Natronorubrum tibetense GA33: one gene and its partners. The protein of the gene in region 2 binds, or shares a complex with, the protein of the main gene of each other region. Links are inferred from orthologs where the notes say so. Each region holds a gene or a part of one and is shown on either strand. Other genes may lie near its edges. The genes, in order: NATTI_RS0114305, NATTI_RS0111155 and NATTI_RS0104925.

Region 1 (5,113 bases), 630 kb from region 2 along the record:
ACGTGTTGACGCCCTTGACCCACGCCGCGGCCGCCGCGGCCGCCGGCAGCGAAACCGGGGCAAGCAGAGCGAACGGAAGCAACGTTGCGACCAGGCCGTCTGCAAGATTCTCGCCGACACTCTCGACGGCTGCACTGCGGATTTCAGCAGGCGAGAGCGTCGAGGTATCACGACCGACGAGGCCGCGGACCCGATCGCGGGCCGTCTCGAGGCCGTCGTCGGTAACGTCAGTCGTTCCGTCGGTGTCGGCAGCCCGTCCGTCAGTGTCAGCAGTCCGTTCGTCAGTGTCGGCAGCCCGTCCGTCGGTGCCGGCCACGTCGCTCCCACCGGTACGGAACTCGTCACCGACGTCGGTTGCGGCCACGACCGTCTGCGTCAACTCGAGCAGCGAGCGCAGGCTCGTGGTCAGAAAGAGCACGAGGCCGGCGACGATCGCACCCGCGAGCGGAGACGCTGCACTCGCCAGGACGACGGATCCACCCGCGACAACGGCCGGAATCAACGGTGCAAAAAGGGCGATCCCGACACCAGCCAGTCGCTGGCCACCGTCGGTATCGGCCCACTCCCTGTCGAGCGTGTCGACCAGACGGCCGAACCATGCCACCGGATGGAGCGCGTTCGGGGGCTCGCCGATCAACAGGTCCAGGCTGAACGCCAGTCCGAACAGCGCGATCGTCGTCAGTATCACGGTCGTCCCTCCCGGGGCTCGGCGAGGTGGCGCGCTCCGCTCACACCGTCCCCGTCCAGTCGCGCGGTCATGACTCCTCTGACTCCGAGGGCACCGCCAGCTTCGAGGGGATCGTCTCGAGTGGATGTTCCTCGAGCAACAGCGCGGTCCCGCCGACTGCCTCGATTCCGCCGTCGGTCCGAGAATCGTCGCCGACGTGGACGAGTTGGTCGGGGTCGACATCGAGCTCGGCGGCGGTGAGTTCGAAGATTTCGGCGGCGGGTTTGCGCCAGCCACAGCCGACGCTCGTCACGATGGCGTCGAACTCGTCGCGGTCAAACGCGGATCGGACGAGCGTCCGACCGACCAGTTCCGGGACGCTGCAGTTCGAGCAGATCGCGACGGGACCTCGCTCGCTGGCGGCGTCGACGGCCCCTCTGGCACCGGTTCTGGTCTCGACGTCGGGATCGAACGCGGCAACGATCGCCCGTCGAACCGCGTTGTGCTCGTAGCTGACCCCGCGGCTCGCGAGCGCGTGCGAGACGTGAGCGGGCAACGGCACCTCCGCACCCTCGGGCGCGTCGACGTGTGGCTCGGCGTAGGCGTCAGCCCAGTCGTCCGGCACATCGACATCTCGCTTCTCGAGTTCGGTCGCGACGGCTGCGGCCGGGTCGGTCGGTCTGTCGGCGGTCACGAGCGTCCCGAAGAGGTCGAACGATACTCCCACGTACGTGTGACTAGCACAAGCTCTCTTTAATTTCGCGATCCACCGTGTGCCGCCTGCCATCGCTATTGGATGGTGCTGTGAATATCTCTGTCAATCCTCAATGGCCTCGTTCAGCCACCGTGGGCCATCGACGACCACCCTTCATCCTGGTCGACAGACTCCGTCATCTCGTTCGGCGCGGACTCGAGGCGATCGGATCGTTGGACCCCGCAACCGAGAGCGGAGCGCACACCGAACGGACCGTTGACGGCGAATCGACGCCCGGCACACGTCACCGAGCGACGGATCGATCGACATCGGGCAGCGTCATCGATCCCGAGACGGGACCCACGAGCCGCGGTGAGATCCTCGAGTACCGCCTCTTGCCTGCAGCGTGCGTTCGCGCGGTGGTAACCGAACACGGTGGCCGGGTCAAACAGTGCCGGTTCACCGACGAGTACGGCTGATCGTCGAGGACGACCAGCCGACTCCTTTCGGAGCTCGGGGAACGCGACGTAATCGAGCGATACCGAATCGGGCATGAAAAAGTCGTACAGCTCCTCCAGACGGAAGCCGCCGCTCAGGAAACGAGCGAACCCCAGAAAATCCGTCGGCGTAACCGATCGAAACCGACTCGTCCGATCGATCAGGCGAGACGAGAGAACGCGAGGTTGCCGGAGATGTTCTTGATGTAGATTTCGACGACGTCGCCCTCCTCGGCGCCGGGGACGAAGATGGTGTACTTGCCTTTCTCGGCGACACCGTCGCCCTTGCGGCCGGTGCCGGTGATCTCGACGGTGTAGGTCTTGCCCTCCTCGACGGCGTCGGCCTGCTGCTGTTGTTGGCTGCTCGTCGAGCGCTTGGTGACGGGACGGAACGCACCACAGGCGTCACAGCGCAACATCGGCGTCCGATCCTCGCGGACGAGACGGGTGTCCGGCAGGCCACACTCCGAACAGAGCACGTACTCGTCGATGTAGGCCTCGACGGCGACATCGAAGTCCTGCTCGGAGAACGTCCCGTTGTACCGGCCGCGGCCCTCCTCGAACTTACCGCTGGTCCCCATCTCTCGCTGGATGAATCGGTGCAGGTGTTCGTCCTCGCGCGAGAGCACGTCGGCGATCTCTCCGAGGTTCGTAAAGCGCGTAAATGCGCCGTCTTTCTGGGCCTCGGCGTCCGGAATCTGCAGTCGTTCCTCGTCGCCGCCGATGTCCGGAACATCGTCCATCGCTCGGTCGAGACTCGCTTCGTAATCCATACTCGAGAACAGACGACGCTGACGTAAATCGGTTCTGCTATCACGATCGGGGGCGGGCGTGGCGTCGCTCGAGACCCTGTATAGTAACAACTGCAACGATTTACATACTGATCGCCGAACCGTCTGGCGATCAGGTATGCAATGACTTGCAGTGGCTACTATAGCTCACCGGCTCAGAGCGAGTCGCCGCCGCTCTCGCCGATCGATCCCGTACTCTCCTCGTCCAGACCGGTGAGATCTCGCTCGGTGTTGGCCTCGTTCGGACTCCCCGCCTGGCCGGTGATCTCGCCGTAGACTGCCTCCCGGAGTTCCTCGGGAGTGTCGTACTGCTCGCCCGCCAGCCGATCGAAGACGCTCCCCAGCGACTCCGTCTCGTTGGGCATGTCGATCGGTTCGTTTCCGTACTCCGCGGCGATCTCCTCGCTCGTGGTGGGATACTCGAGGTCGCCGAGGTGGCGTTCGACATCGTCGAGGATCGACTCGGTCTCGTCGGCCCGCTCGGACTTGCGCTGTTCGGCGCGATCCTGTGCGCGGTCGCGGCTCGGACCCTCGTTGCTCATACCGGTGGTATCTGCGGCCGACGGAAAAGCGGCCGGCCAGCGATCGCCTGTGTTCGAACACACCCACGTGAGACATCATCGGGGTGTTGTCACACTACTCGTAACAGGAGTGTTGTCGCCTGCATCCTCCGAGTACACTCTTGAGTGATCTCTCGATACTCGACACCACGCTATGGCAGACGGCGACGAGAACCGACGGAGTATCGCCATGTGTAAGGAATGCGGTGCCCTCTATGCCGCTCTCGAGATCGCCGAGGACGATTTCCGCCCCATCGGCAGACGCGACGGCTGTCAGTGCGGGAGCCTGGAGTTTACGCCCGTCGACAAGTCGGTCTCGGCTCTCGGCCTCAAGGACGACGTAACTGACGAGTGATCCGGCGGGCGAGTCGGCAGATCGGTCTGTAAGACGAGTGTCTCACAGCAGTGGGGCTCGAGAACTCTTTCGTTTGAACGGCCGCTCGAACGCTGTTTCTCCCCGATTTGAACAGTTGGAAGACGATCCGCCTCGCTTCGCTCGGCGGCTGCGACTTCCGTGTTCAAATCGGCTCAGGATAGGTTTCTCACTGCTCACGTCGTTCGCAGGAGAAATCCGCCCTCCCCGATTTGAACGGGGGGCAAGTCGATCTACAGTCGACTGCTCTACCAGTCTGAGCTAAGGGCGGTCGCATTTCAACGTAGCCGCTCTGGATAACATAAGGGTTGTTATTCTCGGCGACGGGAGGCGTGTGACGGCTGGCATACGGTAGAATGATTGATATGGATAGAGTTACAATACCACGTATATCTCGGACATGAGCAAGATCACGTTCCGCGCCGACGATGACCTCGTCGAGCAACTCGAGCGCCTCGACGTATCGAAGAGCGAAGCGATGCGTGAGGCGCTGCGAGCGTACCTCGACGGCTCCACGGGGGCCGACCGAGGTGCGGGGCGTGCGTCGATTGGTGAGCCGGAGTCAACCGGTGCCATCGACGACCTGATCCGAACGCGTGTCGACGAACTGCTCGCGGATCGGCTCCACGAGTACGGACTCGACGAGAGCCGACTGCGGGAGTCCCGTACGCGCGGACGAAATACGGGCGACGTCACGATCAGTGTCTCACTCGAGGACGACCGCCCGATTCCGGAGCGGTCGGCTCGAGACGACCAGCGGGTCCAGACTGATGCACACGCGCGCGGAGACGGCCACGCCGTTCACGGCGACGGGGCCAAACGGCCCGCTCGTGAGGACGCCGACGAGCCGCAGTCGCTCGAGGACGATCCGACTAGTCACTGCGACCAGTGTGGAGAACACGTCGACGACGACCACGTTTACTGTCCGAACTGCGGCGAGAAGACCTCGCGACGACTGTTCTGTGACTGCGGCGACGAAATTCGGTCGGACTGGGCGTTCTGTCCGGGCTGTGGGCGTCGAACGCCGGCCGCAGACGTCCTCGGCCAAGACAGTCATACATAACGACCCGTGTAAGACACAGAAAGTCGTGTCCGACGAAAGCTTTATTGTCTATGCCAGTATTTCACTTATTCGCGTAAGACGGTCGTCTTACAACGGTCGGCAAACGCCGAAAAACGCCCGATGTCGGGCAACTCCGTGTAAGACACGCCGCGTCTGACAGGGGCGCGCGCCGTCTTACCCCAAAGGGAATACAACTATGGAGCGTGTGACACTGCGAATTCCGAAGCAGCAGATCGACGAGGTAGAGCAGTTGGTCGACTCGGGCGAGTTCCCGAACCGGAGCGAGGCGATCCGGTCGGCCGTCCGAGAGATGATCAACGAACAACAGGACGCACCGAGCGAACAGACCGGCAAACGAAACTGGGCCAAGGTGTAACGATGCAGGACATCGTACAAGACGCCCTCGAAAACGCCGAACAGGAGTCCCGGGAGATGGAAGACATGGACGACGACGAGTTCGGCGATCCG
Region 2 (5,263 bases):
CGAGGCTGGTCGATTCGGTGACGGTCTCCCGGATCTCCTCGTCGACGGCCGATCGTTTGGTTCGTTCGTCGACCACCGCGACATCTGGCGCGCGGCCGGCCTGCAGGAAGTGATAGGTGACGACGTCGCCGACGGCGATCAACGGGCCGTCGACGGCCTCGAGCAGCACGTCGGCGTCGGTTTCGACCGGACCCATCGGCTCTTTGAGTTCGTGCCGAAGGTCGTCGGGGAGAACCAGTAGCTGGTCGCCGGTATCATCTGACTCCGGGCCGGTACCGGCGGACCCGGAGTCTGCGGTGTCGTCGCGAGTCACGGTTACCGAACTTTCAGCGCGTACGCGCCGGATTCGGTGACCTGCATCTCGGTCGCGATCTGACTCTCCTCGGGGTGGGCGATAACGACGTAGCCGGCCCAGTCCTCGGTCAGCGACGAGGAGTTACAGGCGTCGCAGGTCTCGTTGTCCGGTTCGTTGACCCGGTGGCACTCGCGACAGACGAGCCGATCCGATGCCATGGTTATTCACCCGCAGCCGCTTCTTGCTTCTCGTGGTCGTCCTCGAGCCAGCCGTGCTTGCCGAGCCCCGGCTGTTTGGCCGTCAGGCCGATCTTCGAGTCGCGCGGGTTGCGCTCGTCGATGCTCTTGGTGACGATCCGTGCGCGGACGGCGTCGTCGACGCCCAGCGTCCGATTAGATTCGTTCGAGGCGAGCTGCTGGTTCTCGCCGTCGTAGGCGAGGTACTCGTCGCTGATCTGGGAGACGTGGAGGAGTCCGTCGACGGGACCGATCCCGACGAAAGCACCGAACTCGACGACTTCGACGACGGTGCCGTCGACCACTTCCTGCATCTGTGGATCGAACGTGACGGCGTCGAACTCCGCTTCGTAGTAGACGCCCGGCCGGTTCGGCAACACCGTCCCTTCACCGATGTCGTGGACGTTGGTGACCGAGACGACGCTGCCGACCTGTTCGTCCATGCGTCCCTCGAGTTTGTCCTGCAGCAGTCGCTTCACGAGGTTCGGCGAGACGTCGCCGAGCTCCTCGGGCGGTACTTCTACCGTGTCCGTTAAGGTGACCCGCTTGTACATCTATGGTTGAGTGATCGCTAACTTGTTTCTCCCGCGTAATGCAATTACCGGTACGCTCGCCGCGAGTATCCGGTCGCCCAGCGGGCGGTCGTTCGTGACGACGTAGTCGACTCCTCCCTCGCGGGCGAGTTCGACCAGCGCGTCGTCGGCGTACGACGCCTCCGTGTCGACGACGAGACAGCGTTCGGTCGCCAGGTCGTGCCCGACGTTCGCGGCCGTTCCCTCGGTGCCGCCCTTCTCGGAGAGGCGGCGGAGTTCTTCGACGACGGCCTGTGGGATCGTCGGCTCGTAGGCGTCGACGAGTCGATCGAGTTCGTCGAACAACCGGACGTCGAGTTCGACCGGCATCATGAGGGCACTCGTATCGAGTGCGACCCGCGTCGGCGTGCTCATTCGTCTTCCGTCGGCGTTACTCCGTGAGCGTTCCGAGCCCGATCAGCCGCCAGCGCGCGCCGATGCGGCGGTTGATCGCGATCTTTGCCCCTGGTTCGGCGGCGACGGGTCGTTTGAGGTTGACCTCGCACTCACCCTCGCGAGCGCTGGTGACCGCGCCGACGGTCGTCGCCGTCCCGACGGTCATCATCAGGGGCTCGCCGGTGCTGATCTCGTCGACCGTCTCGCCGCTTTCCGCGCCGACGACGCGCTCGAGCAGGTCGACCTCCATCGTGAACTCCTGCCACGTCGGCGGGAGCGAGCCCGGCGGACCGGCCAGTCGGCCGGCCAGCGCGTCGCCTTTCGTCAGCGCCGGATCGAGTCCGGTACCGACGCCGAGTAAGCCGCCCGGGCTGACCGTGTCGACCGTCTCGCCGCCGGCTTGCAACGAGCGGATCGTCGTCTCGATCGGGACGTACTCGGTTTGGCCACCCTCTTCGACCTCGCGACCGGGCTTGATCTCGATCTCGTCGTCGACCGAGAGCTCGCCCTGCACCAGGCTGCCGCCGAGGACACCACCGGCGAGATCCTCGTAGGTCGTCCCCGGTTTGTTGATGTCGAAACTGCGGGCGACGTGCATCCGTGGGTCGGCGTTGGGATCCCGCTCCGGCGTCGGAATCTCCTCCTCGATCGCCTGAATCAGCAGGTCTATGTTGACCTCCTGGCCGGCCGAGACAGGAACGACTGGCGCGCCTTCGGCGACCGTCCCTTCGACGAACTCCTGGATCTGTTCGTAGTTGTCTCGAGCCGTCTCGCTATCGACGAGGTCGACCTTGTTCTGAGCGATGACGATGTTGTCGATGCCGATGATGTCGAGCGCCATCAGGTGCTCTTCGGTCTGGGGCTGGGGGACGGACTCGCTGGCGCTGACGACCAGGACGGCGCCGTCCATCAGCGATGCACCCGAGAGCATCGTCGCCATCAGGGTCTCGTGACCCGGGGCGTCGACGAACGACACGGTCCGAAGCGGCTCGCTTTCGGAGCCGTCCGGACACTCCTCCTCGACGGTGTAACATTCGGGTTCCTCGGCTCCCTCGCAGTGACGAAACGTCGCGTCCGCGTAGCCCAGCCTGATGGAGATCCCGCGTTTCATCTCCTCTGAGTGCTGGTCGGTCCAGGAGCCGCTGAGCGCCTGGACTAGCGTCGTCTTGCCGTGGTCGACGTGACCGACGAGCCCGATGTTCACCTCCGGTTGTTGAGTTCCTGCCATAAGACGGTAAGTAATCTTAGGTAGAGGTTCCGTCGTGCGCTTGATAAAGGTTGCGAGCTATACTCGCGCTCCGACCCCCGAATACGCAGCGAGAGAGTGTACCACACGGTGTCCGGATCTGCGTCTCGGTGTCCGAATCGTGGTACCTCTCAGCGGCCCGTCTCGAGGTCGTCGAACAACTCCCGGGCGCGGCGTTCGACCGCCGAGCGACTCTCTCAGGCCGGACCGAAAAATGACTCGAGCCCTACCGGAACGCGTTTTCACCGGGTGCGTCTCCCATACCACATGAACGTCGCGTTTGTCTGCGTCCAGCACGCTGAACGAAGTCAGATGGCTGCTGCCTTCGGCGAACGCGAACGCGCAAACCGGAATCTCGAGGATACGATCACCGTCGTAACCGGCGGTATACAGCCAGCCGAGCGGGTCCACGAAGAAGTCGTCAATGTCATGGCCGCGCGTGAGATCGACCTCGGGGATCGGACACCCCGTGAGATCACCCAGAAGGAACTGCAAGACTGCGAGTACGTCGTGACGATGGGCTGTTCGGCCGAGTGGGTCTGTCCGGCGACCTGGAGCGGCGAGAACCGCGACCGGGGCTCGAGGACCCACACGGAAGCGATCACGAGACGGTGCGCGAGGTCCGCGACGAGATCGAGACTCGAGTGTGCGAGTTGTTCGACGAACTCGAGTCGACGCGGAAGCCTACACCGTAAGCGCTCGCTTTCGGAGCGTGTTGGTACCGACCGCCCGGTTGTCAACAGCAGCCACCGTCCATCAACTAGGCTGACTGCTGACCGCTCCGACCGCTGTAACGGGCTAGCCGCGATCGGAGACGTCCAGCCCGCCGAGTGAAGGTTCCGCTCCATCCGAATCGTCCTCAGTGTCCCGTTCGTCCGCGTTCGTCGTCTCGGCGCTCGACGCGTCGCCGTCGACCGAGATGTCCGGGTCGGCCTCGGCTGATGTCCCGTCGGGATCAGTCGTCGAGTCGGTCCCGGCCTCGTTCTCGAGCCCGCCGTAGCTCGCCGGCGTCGAGAGATCGTCGGGATCGGGATCGTCAGGATCGATACCGGCGACGGCGGCCCGATTGACCGCTCCGACCCGGTTGGCGACCGACTCGACGAGGGCCTCGAACGGCTCCGAAGCATCGGTATCCCAACAGACGACCGGGGCGCCGTCATCGCTCCGGGTCCTGATTTCGGGGTTCATCGGAATCTCCTCGAGCAGCGGGACGCCGTACGTCTCGGCGACCTCTCGGCCGCCGCCGCTGCCGAACAGGGCGTGTTCGCCGCCGCAGTCAGGACAGTGGTACGCACTCATGTTCTCGGCGATTCCGAGGACGGGCGTGTCGTGGTTCCGGAACATCTCGATCCCCTTTCGGACGTCGTCGAGGGCGACGTCTTCGGGCGTCGTTACGACGACGGAGCCGGCCACCGGCAGCGTCTGAACCAGCGTGAGCTGGGCGTCGCCGGTCCCCGGCGGGAGATCGACCACGAGGTAATCGAGCCGGCCCCACTCGACGTCCTCGATGAGTCGGATGAGGATCTTGTCGACCATCGGCCCCCGCAACACGGCCGGATCGTCGCCGTCTCGAGTCAGAAATGCCATGCTGATCACCTTCACGCCGTAGGCCTCCGGCGGTACCAGGCTCCCGTCGTCGGTCATCCCCGGTTCGCCGTCGATCCCGATCATCTTCGGGACGTTTGGGCCGTAAATGTCGCCGTCGAGCAGGCCGACACGTGCTCCCTCGTCGGCGAGTCCGGCCGCGAGGTTCGTCGCGACGGTCGTCTTGCCGACGCCACCCTTCCCGGAGGAGACGGCGATAACGTTTCGCACACCGGGAAGCGGGTTCGCGGAATCGCGCTGAGGAACGGTCACGGATAGTCTGGTCTCGAGGCCGAGGTCGGCGGCGACCTCTCGGATTCGGTCACCCATCTCCATCTCGTCGGTCGCGTAGGGCGCGTTGAACGCGAGGGTGATCTCGGCGACGCCGTCGTCGATGCGGAGGTCGGTGACCAGCCCCAACGAGACGATGTCGATACCGAGAGCAGGGTCCTCGACGTCTCGGAGTCGCTCGCGAAGCCGTGATTCGGTGACGGTCATGGTCGTGTCACCCCGGGAAGATTTCTCGGTCGGTTGTCGGCCATCGGTCGGTCCGTCGTGAGTCGTGTCGTCGAGTCGGTCGTGTTCATAATTTGAACGCAAGATCGCCCTTACAGTCGCTACAGTACTCCGCCATGTGGCCCTCGACGCCGTCCATCTGCCCGTCCGGAAGTTGGGCTTTCAGGTCCTCGACGGTCGAGACGCTGGCGACGACCGCGCCACAGCTTCGACACTCGAACAGCTCCGCTTCGTGGACGGTCGTCCAGGCGTCGCCGCCGTTTTCCTCCGGCAAGAGTTCGATGTCGAGGCCCGTCTCCATCGTGATCGCGCTCTCGGGACAGCCGGTCTCACAGAGCCCGCAGTCGACGCACCGCTCGTGGCTGAACTCGAGCGTTCCCTCGCCGTCCTCCCGGCGGATCGCGCCGGTCGGACAGAG
Region 3 (5,315 bases), 1.2 Mb from region 2 along the record:
GCCTACAACAGTCTCGATCCGCGCGTCGATACCGGCCGTCGGTGATCGGCTACCGACGTCTCGCCGCCAGGGCTCGATACCGTCGTCCTCGCCGCCGATCTCTTTCGGATCGAACTCGACAACGGCGCCTCGCAGTCGGCACACTCGAGCGCGAGCACTGCGTACGATCGACAGCACGAGTCGATCGACGAGTACCGCAAGTCGAGAGAACAGATCCTCTCGATTGGAAATCCATACAAACGACCGCGTCTCTCCTCGATACCGTCACACTACGGCGGTGGGAAATGAGAGGTCGATTTGAACCACGCCGTCACCCTCGCTCCGCTCGGGTGCCGTCTGGTTCAAACTCCCACCGTGCTATGGATGGCGCTCACGAATTTGTTCGCGCGAAAACATAGCGGGAGGTCGATTTGAACCACGCCGACTTCGGTCGCTTCGCTCCCTCGTCGTCTACTTCAAATCTACTCTAAACCATTTTCGACGCTCACGTCACTCATCACTCCGTTCTTCGTTATTGTTCGCGTCGAAAAGTAGCGGGAGGTAGATTTGAACCACGCCGTCACCCTCGCTACACTCGGGTGCCGTCTGGTCCAAACTCCCACCGTGCTATACTTGCTGCTCGCGAATTTGCTCGCAGCAAAAGTATAGCGGGAGGTAGATTTGAACTACCGGTCTGCGGGTTATGAGCCCGCCGGAATCTCCTGGCTATCCCATCCCGCTATCACATCATAACCGAGTCCACCAGATAAGGGTTGTGATTCGGACGCCGTATGCGGGTTTCTACCGTTAGTCCTGATGGACCTTCCACGTGTAGAGGCTCTCACAGGTGTAATTGACGAAGAATCCGATCGCGACTCCGATCAGGTTTGCCGCCAGATACCAGATGCCGAACCCGATGGTCAAAACTGCAAGCACCGACAGCGTCACCAGGAAGCCGGCGAACCGAACCGCGTTCGAGCGAGCGAACCGCTTTCCGAGGGCTCGAGGCGTCATCGCGCCGTACTCCGAGAAGGTCCACCGTTCGTTGACCGCGAAGATGACCACGATCGATAGCTCCCAAGAAATTATCTTCGCGCCCACGGGCCCGAGGCTGGTCAGTTCGACGAGCAAGACGAGGACGAGGTTGTCGACGGCCGCGCCAACGATCCCGACACCGGCGAACTGGCTAAACCGTGCGGTCGAGCACAGCGCACGAAAGCGCGTCCGGATGGCCTCTGATAGCGATCCACTCATCGTACGCACCGTCGGTCGATCGCCCGTCGTCTCCAGCGAGCGTGCATGCGAGCGTATGTTCAGTGGCTCCGGCATCGGTATCGGTGTTATGATTCAGGCGTAAACTCCGGAACTCGCGGGCACGCGCGAAGAAAAAAGAATTAAGCATCGACTGGTAAATCTCGAGCGAGACGCAGCGAGACACACCGCAGCGAACGAGACAGCGAGTTCGACCCGGAAACGCTCCGATCGGGGTGAGACTCGAGACGATTCGAAAACCAGCCCGCTGAACAGCTTGCTCCTCGAGTCAGATCGCGAGGTCGGCTTTCGGACGAACGACATCGACATCCTCGGCGTCGACGCGGTCCACGTCGAGAAAGTGAGGCGTGTAGTTTCGTTTCTCGTAGTCTTCGTACTCGTCTTCGGTGCCGACCGTACACCACAGCTGGACCTGTTCTGGGCCGTGCCACTCTCCGTTTCGGTTGATCCCGAAACAGACCAGCTCCGACCCGTCGTAGTCGATGATGGCCCCCTTCCGGATCCCGGGATCGCCGTGGATGATGACCTGCTTCATACGCCAGCCTACTCGTGACGGTGGATTAAGCCCTTCGGAGTATCCGTCCGGCGGTCGACCGCCCACACGAAAGTCAACCGTGTAGCCAAAGCATCGACCGCACTTCGATTCCTCGCGAACGAATACGCCATCCGATCGGCCGACGGCGACGAACCAAACGGGTTTTAAACGGCGCTGTCTTAGCCCACGCCAAGTGAGATAACCATGCAGATGCCACGCCGATTCAATACGTACTGCCCGCACTGCAACGCACACCACGAACACGAAGTCGAGAAGGCCCGTTCCGGTCGTTCCTCGGGGATGAAATGGGACGCTCGCCGTACCCGGCGAAACTCCTCGTCGATCGGTAACTCCGGTCGCTTCTCGAAGGTGCCGGCCGGCGAAAAGCCCACCAAGAAGACCGACCTCAAGTACCGCTGCAGCGACTGCGGCAAGGCCCACCTCCGACAGGGATGGCGCGCCGGCCGACTCGAGTTCCAGGAGTGATTACAATGGCAGGAAATTTCTACAGCGTCCGATGCAGTGACTGCGAGAACGAACAGACCGTCTTCGGCAAAGCCTCGAGCGAGGTCGCCTGTGCCGTTTGTGGCACGACGCTCGCCCGACCGACGGGTGGCAAAGCCGAGATCGACCACGAGATCTTAGAAACAGTCGAGTCACGATGAAGTACAGCGGCTGGCCCGATCCCGGCGAACTGGTCGTCGGCAAGATCGACGAGATCGAAGATTTCGGTGTCTTCGTCGATCTCGAGGAGTATCAGGACAAACGCGGCCTGATCCACATCTCCGAGGTCGCGAGCGGCTGGATCAAAAACGTCCGCGATCACGTCCGTGAAGGCCAGATCGTCGTCTGCAAGGTCCTCGAGATCGACGAGAGCTCCCAGCAGATCGACCTCTCGCTGAAAGACGTCAACGACCACCAGCGCTCGGATAAGATCCAGGACTGGAAGAACGAGCAAAAGGCCGACAACTGGATGGGAATCGCCCTCGGCGAGGACGTCGACGACGAGAGCTACACCGCCGTCGCCAACGAACTGATCGCCATCCACGGAAGCCTCTACGACGGCTTCAAGCAGGCCGCGATCCACGGCGAAGAGGCCCTCGAGGACACCGATCTCTCCGACGACGAGATCGACTCGCTCGTCGAGACGGCCCGCGAGAACGTCTCGGTGCCGTACGTCAACGTCACCGGCTACGTCGACTTGGAGAACGCCTCGCCAAGCGGCGTCGACGGTATCCGCGATGCCCTCGAGGCCGCCGAAGGGAACGGAGAGGTGCCCGACGAAGTCGACCTCGAGGTCAGCTACGTCGGCGCTCCGGAGTACCGCATCAAGGTGAAAGCGCCCAACTACAAGACCGCCGAGTCCCAGCTCGAGGAGAGCGCTCGACGAGCGGTCGCCGCGATCGAATCCGAGGACGGCGAGGGCGAGTACCACCGCGAGCGACGAACCGACGACGAGTAACGCATGAAGTCGGATATCCGGGTGTGTTCGGCGTGGCGCGACGCACACGACCGCCCGGTGTACACGCTTTCTGCGAGCTGTCCGGAGTGCGGTGCCGACGCGGAGAACAGCGCCCCTGCACCGTTCGATCCGAACGACCCACACGGCGAGTACCGACGGTCTCTTAAACGTCGCAATCGCTGATAGGGTATGGACGAACTCGAGATCGACGCAGTCGCCGAGGTCGAGCTGGACGACCCCGTCCTCGTCGAGGGGCTGCCGGGTGTCGGTCACGTCGGAAGTCTTGCCGTCGAGCACCTGCTCGAGGAACTCGAGGGCGACAGTACGCTCGTACGCCGGATCTACTCCCACGAGTTCCCGCCGCAGGTAAGCGTCGAGGACGGCGTTTCGGAGCTCACCTGTGCGAAACTCCACGCCGTCACCGTTCCCGACGGTCGTGATCTCCTGTTGCTGACCGGCGACCATCAGGCCCAGACCAACGAGGGACACTACGTGCTAACCGACGCCTTCCTCGATATCGCAGAGGAGTTCGGCGCAGGCGAGGTGTACGCCCTTGGCGGCGTCCCGACCGGCGAACTCATCGACGAGTACGCCGTCGTCGGCGCGGTCAGCGACGAGTCGATGCTCGAATCGCTCGAGGACGTCGGCGTCGAGTTCCGCGAGGACGAACCCGCGGGCGGCATCGTCGGCGTCTCGGGGCTCATGCTCGGACTGGGCGAGCGCCGCGGCTTCGAGGCCGCCTGTTTGATGGGCGAGACCAGCGGCTATCTGGTCGATCCGAAAAGCGCTCGTGCGGTGCTCGAAGTGTTAGCGGAGCGACTCGGCTTCGACCTCGAGTACGAGTCCTTAGACGAGCGCGCCGACGAGATGGAGGACGTCATCGGCAAGATCCAGGAGATGGAGCAACAACAGCAGATGGACGTCCCGACGGACGACGATCTGCGCTACATCGGCTAGGTCGACAGGTTACGAACCGACTCTTTTCGGCAATTACGATTGCGATCCTCGCGTCGTCTGTGGGCGAAACAGCGCGCAGTTCGGACACCAGACGGTGCCGTCGGTGCGGGCGATCTTCTTTCCGTGACAGTCGGAACAGCGCTCCGCCGAATACTGAGTCATACGATCTCGAGAATGAATTGCCCCGAGTGTTCATCTACCTTTCGGTGAAATTAACGTTCGAATCGAGTGACACTCTTCGGTCGACGACGGTTCGACGCCGGGCAGAGTAGAGAGAAGCGATCGGGTACCGGCAGGGCCGATCACGCGTCCCCGTCCGGCGCAAGCCCTTCGAACACGCGACAGGCGTTTTTCGAGAACGCTCGCCATAACTTGTCTTCGGAGACGTCGAGTGTGAGGATATCCATGACCGCGACGTCGGGATGGCAGGCTGGGGCCCCGCTGCCGAACAGCACTCGATCGGGATGCTCGAGCAGCGCCCGCTCGAGCAGATCCCGGTACCGGACGAAACTCGTCTCGAGGTAACAGTCGTCGTAGGCGTCGAGCAAATCCACCATCTCGTGCATGCGCGAGCGCTCGAGCGGGTGGCCGCCAAAATGGGCGACGACAACGGGGAACGAGCGCCCGAGCAGCGTCGCTGCGAGGGTCTCGGGCGGGGCGTCGACCCCGCCGCGGACGATGACGGGGAGATCGACGCTCTCGAGCGTGGCGAGGACGTCCTCGTCGGGGTAGCCATCGGCGGTGGTATCGATGACGAAACCATGAAAGCGGTCGTCGTACGCGTACTTCTCGACGTCTTCGGGAGTCGTATGGAACTCCTGACGGCTGCTAATTGCGTTTCGGAACCGTCCCGTTACGGAAGTGCCCGCCCGCTCGGTCCCGTTTATCCGGGCGACGGCGACGAACGGGCGGTCGACGCTGCGGCGGGCGACGCCGTTGTTCGCCGCGACGTAGCTCGTCTCCGCGCTGGCAGGCGGGAAGACGATCGATCTGGTGATTCCGGCCTGGTGCATCTCCCGCTCGAGTCGATCGGGAGTGACTGGCTGTCCCCCGAACTCCGCCGCCATCCCGTCCGGCGCCAATCCTGCGTAGACGTCGACGATGCGAAAT

What was found.
Region 1: the proteins of NATTI_RS0111155 (region 2) and NATTI_RS0114305 are in contact, whole or in part, in a crystal structure (PDB 2QMU), measured with the Saccharolobus solfataricus proteins. The link is inferred for Natronorubrum tibetense GA33 from one-to-one orthologs. Residues at the interface, in WP_009988771.1 of Saccharolobus solfataricus: Trp33, Pro65, Glu66, Gln148, Val151, Asp152, Val154, Ser155, Lys156, Ala159, Leu160, Tyr163, Arg164, Lys167, Ile180, Ile181, Pro182, Val183, Ser184, Leu186, His187, Ile189, Asn190, Asp192, Ser193; in WP_231918336.1 of Saccharolobus solfataricus: Met1, Leu2, Arg4, Leu5, Tyr6, Lys8, Leu9, Pro10, Ile106, Lys108, Lys109, Glu110, Lys111.
Region 3: the proteins of NATTI_RS0111155 (region 2) and NATTI_RS0104925 are in contact, whole or in part, in a crystal structure (PDB 3CW2), measured with the Saccharolobus solfataricus proteins. The link is inferred for Natronorubrum tibetense GA33 from one-to-one orthologs. Residues at the interface, in WP_009988771.1 of Saccharolobus solfataricus: Asp222, Lys225, Pro226, Gly227, Thr228, Gln229, Phe230, Asn231, Leu233, Lys234, Gly235, Leu259, Phe273, Thr274, Lys275, Tyr300, Leu301, Asp302, Pro303, Ser304, Leu305, Lys307; in WP_009989173.1 of Saccharolobus solfataricus: Val185, Arg186, Thr187, Asn188, Glu189, Pro190, Leu191, Gly192, Val193, Glu194, Ile196, Lys197, Ile200, Ser201, Leu204, Ile217, Lys218, Ile219, Tyr220, Thr221, Ile222, Gly223, Ala224, Pro225, Tyr227.

What each region holds. Positions count from the first base shown.
Region 1 is NZ_KB913017.1:2,747,581-2,752,693, reverse strand. The notes cover bases 826-3,573. They hold NATTI_RS0114305 (translation initiation factor IF-2 subunit beta), read right to left. Parts: upstream 2,632-3,573; coding sequence 2,020-2,631; downstream 826-2,019. Other genes in these bases: NATTI_RS0114295 (hypothetical protein), read left to right, coding at 3,364-3,564; NATTI_RS0114300 (DUF5789 family protein), read right to left, coding at 2,805-3,191; NATTI_RS0114310 (hypothetical protein), read left to right, coding at 1,595-1,840; NATTI_RS0114315 (HAD family hydrolase), read right to left, coding at 826-1,394. Outside these bases: NATTI_RS0114320 (CobD/CbiB family cobalamin biosynthesis protein), read right to left, coding at 1-688; more of NATTI_RS0114315, read right to left, coding at 756-825; NATTI_RS0114285 (double zinc ribbon domain-containing protein), read left to right, coding at 3,983-4,645; NATTI_RS0114280 (ribbon-helix-helix domain-containing protein), read left to right, coding at 4,842-5,021; cell division protein FtsZ, read left to right, coding at 5,024-5,113. UniProt on the Methanocaldococcus jannaschii protein: eIF-2 functions in the early steps of protein synthesis by forming a ternary complex with GTP and initiator tRNA.
Region 2 is NZ_KB913017.1:2,120,475-2,125,737, reverse strand. The notes cover bases 612-3,509. They hold NATTI_RS0111155 (translation initiation factor IF-2 subunit gamma), read right to left. Parts: upstream 2,728-3,509; coding sequence 1,495-2,727; downstream 612-1,494. Other genes in these bases: NATTI_RS0111160 (PIN domain-containing protein), read right to left, coding at 1,086-1,478; NATTI_RS0111165 (DNA-directed RNA polymerase), read right to left, coding at 612-1,085. In the rest of the region: NATTI_RS0111175 (GTP-dependent dephospho-CoA kinase family protein), read right to left, coding at 1-313; transcription elongation factor subunit Spt4, read right to left, coding at 316-513; more of NATTI_RS0111165, read right to left, coding at 516-611; NATTI_RS0111140 (Mrp/NBP35 family ATP-binding protein), read right to left, coding at 3,544-4,827; NATTI_RS0111135 (hydrogenase iron-sulfur subunit), read right to left, coding at 4,913-5,263. UniProt on the Methanocaldococcus jannaschii protein: eIF-2 functions in the early steps of protein synthesis by forming a ternary complex with GTP and initiator tRNA.
Region 3 is NZ_KB913017.1:939,516-944,830, forward strand. The notes cover bases 1,398-4,347. They hold NATTI_RS0104925 (translation initiation factor IF-2 subunit alpha), read left to right. Parts: upstream 1,398-2,447; coding sequence 2,448-3,248; downstream 3,249-4,347. Other genes in these bases: NATTI_RS0104910 (HAH_0734 family protein), read right to left, coding at 1,520-1,786; NATTI_RS0104915 (50S ribosomal protein L44e), read left to right, coding at 1,991-2,272; NATTI_RS0104920 (30S ribosomal protein S27e), read left to right, coding at 2,278-2,451; NATTI_RS0104930 (RNA-protein complex protein Nop10), read left to right, coding at 3,252-3,431; NATTI_RS0104935 (proteasome assembly chaperone family protein), read left to right, coding at 3,438-4,205. Outside these bases: NATTI_RS0104895 (ABC transporter permease), read left to right, coding at 1-45; NATTI_RS0104905 (GtrA family protein), read right to left, coding at 787-1,233; more of NATTI_RS27290, read right to left, coding at 4,348-4,367; NATTI_RS0104945 (amidohydrolase family protein), read right to left, coding at 4,508-5,315. UniProt on the Methanocaldococcus jannaschii protein: eIF-2 functions in the early steps of protein synthesis by forming a ternary complex with GTP and initiator tRNA.